Regions from separate parts of the Pseudoalteromonas xiamenensis genome, predicted to be linked through region 1. Evidence: riboswitches for the same ligand, from Rfam matches in the RefSeq annotation. Region 1 holds a riboswitch; the other holds the start of a gene.
What was found. Region 1 has a riboswitch for lysine ahead of lysC (lysine-sensitive aspartokinase 3). Riboswitches for the same ligand answer to the same signal wherever they lie in the genome.
Positions count from the first base shown of each region.

Region 2: it holds a riboswitch for lysine, as region 1 does, so the genes downstream of both, dapA (4-hydroxy-tetrahydrodipicolinate synthase) here and lysC (lysine-sensitive aspartokinase 3) in region 1, are expected to answer to the same signal.

Region 1 covers NZ_CP099917.1:498,413-500,618, reverse strand. Annotated here, with positions in the region: partial or broken gene nhaD (sodium:proton antiporter NhaD) at 1-970, shown strand, start outside; lysine riboswitch at 1,052-1,227, shown strand; gene lysC (lysine-sensitive aspartokinase 3) at 1,327-2,206, shown strand, end outside.
Region 2 covers NZ_CP099917.1:2,663,894-2,666,099, forward strand. Annotated here, with positions in the region: gene NI389_RS12395 (2,3,4,5-tetrahydropyridine-2,6-dicarboxylate N-succinyltransferase) at 1-75, opposite strand, end outside; gene dapA (4-hydroxy-tetrahydrodipicolinate synthase) at 85-969, opposite strand; lysine riboswitch at 1,083-1,262, opposite strand; gene NI389_RS12405 (hypothetical protein) at 1,514-2,137, opposite strand; gene NI389_RS12410 (TraB/GumN family protein) at 2,140-2,206, opposite strand, start outside.

The DNA.
Region 1 (2,206 bases):
TCATCGAGTGATGCCAGCACAAATTAGTGAACGTCGTTTGATGTTTGTGGTGGGAGCGGCTGCATTCTTGTTTTCATCTATTTCCGACAACATTACGGCAACGTTGATTTCGCTTGCGGTAATCATGTCACTGAAACTCGACCCGAAAAAGCTCATCAAGTATGCCACATTGATTGTATTTGCGGTGAATTCGGGGGGCGTATCGTTGATTACAGGTGACGTAACTACACTCATGATTTTCTTGGCAGATAAGGTGACGATCCCTGATCTGCTATTATTGGTACTACCGTCGTTATTTGCCGTTTTAGTCTTAGCAACCATGCTTTCTATCGGCATGAAAGAACCGGTTGTGTTTGAAAAATCAGATTTACGCCGAATTGAAAAAACGGACATTACCATCGCGGTTATTTTCTTTTCGACTATCTTGGCGACACTTGTATTGAGTGTTTTGTACCACGTACCGCCATTACTTACTTTCTTGTTTGGCTTGTCTCTTATGTTCTTAGTAGCGCAATTTTTAATGCGCAAAAAAGACGTAAACAAGAAAATCATTGATTACATTCGTGAAATTGAATACGACACGTTACTTTTTTTCGTTGGTGTATTATTACTCGTTGGAGCGCTCAAAGAAGTCGGTGTTTTACATATGTTTACGCATTTATACGAGCTTATGCCACCTGAATATGCTAATTACCTAATGGGTTTACTCTCTGCAACTATTGACAACGTTCCGTTGACTGCGGCGTTGCTTAAAGCAGACATTGCGATGACCGAGCAAAACTGGTTAGCCTTCACCTATGCAACTGGGGTGGGGGGATCAATGCTTATCATTGGTTCCGCAGCTGGTATTATAGCAATGAGTAAAGTGAAGGACTTAACCTTTATGAGCTATTTGCGTATGTCTGGTTATCTGTTGATTGCCTATACGATTGGCTATACAGGCGCGTTTTTTGCGGGTCAATTTATTTAAAAATAACTTGACACCTAGACGGCTAAACGATAATTTTCACTCGCTCCACTGCGGTGGAGCACGTTTAGCACGTAAGGTGTTAAACACAGAAGAGGTGCAATGCCTAGGTAGTTAGTGGGAGAGGACGATACTCTACGAACACTAACGAGGGAGAGCATTGCCGAGAGTAAAGGCTGATTCGTCGTGGTCTTTTCTCGGTCTTTGGGGCTGAATCCTCAGGACTGTCACCAACTCACTGGTGGAGAGCTTCTGGCAATGGTTAATTTCTTCCTTCGACGAGTCACCTTCTTGCCAAGTTCTCCTTGTATTTTATGACTAAAGCCTCAAAATATATGGCGTAGTCTAAAGGAGAGACCATGAATTCTAATATTGTAGTTGCCAAATTTGGCGGTACAAGTGTTGCCGATTTTGATGCAATGTTACGCTGCGCCCAAATTATCCAAGATGATAACAACGTACGCGTTGTTGCCGTGAGCGCAAGCGCTGGCGTTACAAATCATTTAGTGAACCTAACTCAGGCGGGTCATAGTGAATCTGATCGTCAGCAGTGGGTTGATGCGGTCATCGCAATTCAAGACAACATTCTAGCGAAACTCAGCTTAGATGCGGATTTAGCACAAGGGTTTGAGCAAACTCTCAATGAATTTAAACAACTTGCTAGTTTGCATGCGTTGAGTAAACAACAGTGCGATGAGATGCTAAGTTTTGGTGAGCGTCTATCTTCATTTTTGTTTACTCAGGTACTTCGCCAACTTGGTGTGAAAGCGGAGCGTTTTGACGTGAGAAAGGTACTTAAAACCAACTCAAGTTTCGGTAAAGCGGTACCTGACATACTAGCGACACGTGAAGCCGCAACCGAGTTGCTGTTGCCTATCTTGGAAGAGCATGTTGTTGTTACTCAGGGTTTCATCGGTTCAGATAGTTTTGGGCAAACAACCACGCTTGGACGCGGCGGTTCAGATTACAGCGCGGCGCTACTTGCTGAAGCGATTAGTGCGGTGAGCGTTCACATTTGGACTGACGTTGTGGGCATCTTCTCTACCGATCCTCGTTTGTGTGCCAAAGCAACGCCGATAGCTCGTCTAAGTTTTGACGAGGCGGCGGAAATGGCAACGTTTGGTGCGAAAGTGTTGCATCCGGCGACCATTTTGCCTGCAAGCCGAGCAGGTATTTCCGTGTTCGTTGGTTCGAGTCGTGAACCACATGCAGGTGGAACGTGGATTGAAAAAGAAAAAC
Region 2 (2,206 bases), 1.5 Mb from region 1:
TTGACCATTTGCATCTTGAGTTGCTGCACGTACTTTGCCTTGTTCTAAATCGTTTAATAAATCTAACCAGCTCATGTTACTACCTTAATTCCAAGCTAAAATCGTATCGTTTGCAGCACTGAGGGCTACGGTGTTATTCAGTTCTAAATGAGTCAACGGTGGACGCAAATTCGGGGTACCTAAACGCCCTTGTTGATGCATAAGCACTTTGACGGGTACAGGGCTTGCAACTTCAAAAAGGCTATGTACGGCATCTGTCCATGTGGTGAATAAGTTCGGGAATGTGCCTGCAAGTGAACGACGCACGAACTCGGCGGTTTGCTGCGGCCACGCATTGGAAGCCACGCTCACTAATCCAGCAGCGCCAGCTTGGGCGAAATAAGGGATAAGTCCATCGTCGCCACTGTACACGGCCACGTTTGGCGCCGCTTTTCGAAAGGCTTCAAATTTACTGATATCACCAGAGGCTTCTTTCAATGCCCAAAGATTATCGTGGTGTTGGAGGTTAGAAAGCACTTGCGGCGCAATGGCAACCGCACTTCGGCCAGGCACGTTGTATAACATGCAAGGCAGGGATGTGGCTCTTAATAACGCATCAAACCAGTGAGTCTGACCCACAACACCAGGCTTTGCGTAGAGTGGGGTACCAAGTAAAAACGCGTGAATTGGCAAGTCATTGCAATACGAAACCCAATCTAATTGAGTCTGTAAATTTATTCCGCCAACGGCAACCATAAGAGGCACGGTGGGCGATAAATCACACACAAATTCTACAATACGTTTTTGTTCATCAAGCGTAAGCGCGAGCCCTTCGCCGGTGGAACCAAGGAGTAAAATGCCGTTATTGGCCTCGACTTGCTCTTCGACCAGCCGTGCTAACGTATCGAAATCAACGTTATTTTGCGTGTCAAAAGGCGTAACTAGAGCCGTCCATAACGGAAAGTCTGATAAGTTGAATGATGTTTTCATCTCTACCGAACTTAAAAGTGTTCGGTGTATTGGCAGGATCCAAGACTCCGAACAGATTAAAATTCGAAGAGCAATGGACTTAAAAAAATAGACACATCTGGCCTAATAATTTCAAGACCAGAAGCTCTCCACCAAAACCAAAATTGGTGACAGACGTTGGGATTCAGCCCAAACGTCCGAAATACGCAGTAGCAAAACACACATACTTCTCGGCGTTATTTCCCCTCGCTGACGTTCAATGGGGTTTGCTCCCCTCCAGTCAACTACCTGAATAACGCTCCTCTTCCAGCCCATAATATCGACCATTTTTTTAGGAAAAATGGTTCGACATATCTAGATTGTGAATCAACGTTCACACCTAGCAAAAATCGGGTGAGGCGGCATTGAAACATTTTAGCCGTCTAGGTGTCAAGCGTATATTTTTAACTTAATAGCAAGAATGGAGTGATTTGGTGATGGTTGAGGGAAGCGCAAAAAACAGCACGTTGATATGCTGCATTTTGCGTTAAAGTGAATTTAAATGATGCTAAAAGTCGTTAAAATTCTATATTTTTTCAAATTTTGCATCGCCAACGCCAATCTCAACTTTAATCGTGTATTTGCCTTGACCTCGATACTTCATATCCGAACTTACCATATTTTTGGTGTACTCAATGTTGTTCTCGAAGCCCTTGATATGCGATTTACCCACTCCGGATTCAAGGGCGATTGAACGAAAATCGTCCTCGTGGCTATTAATGCGGACTTTCCCTACGCCAACTTCGATGTCAGCAGAATTCGCGAGGGATTCTACTTCGACATTGCCAACGCCAAGCTCAATATCGAGTGCCATTGATTTTGGTACTTTCACTGACCATTCCTGTTGAATTTCATCATTATCGATAGTGAGATATAATTCACTGCCGCGCTGTTTCGATTCAATCTCTATTGTATCTAACTCGACGTTTTTACTGAACCAACTGTCGTCTGTTTTCGGTTTAAGTACTACGTTGATCTCGATGTTTTCCCCTTCAGTCGTTTGTATATCCAGTTGACCAACCGGAAATTCAATCGCGAGTTCGTGTGAAGAACCTTGAGAAAATGTTTTACTAATAGAGCGTTGTTCATCTGCAAAAACACTTTGGCTGATAACCAAAGCGGATGTCAAAGCAAGGAGTGTGTGTTTCATTATCAATGTCCTGTTGTTCTGTATTTTCTTATTTGACGTTTATCGCGAATGAAAAGGTTTAAAGTCTTA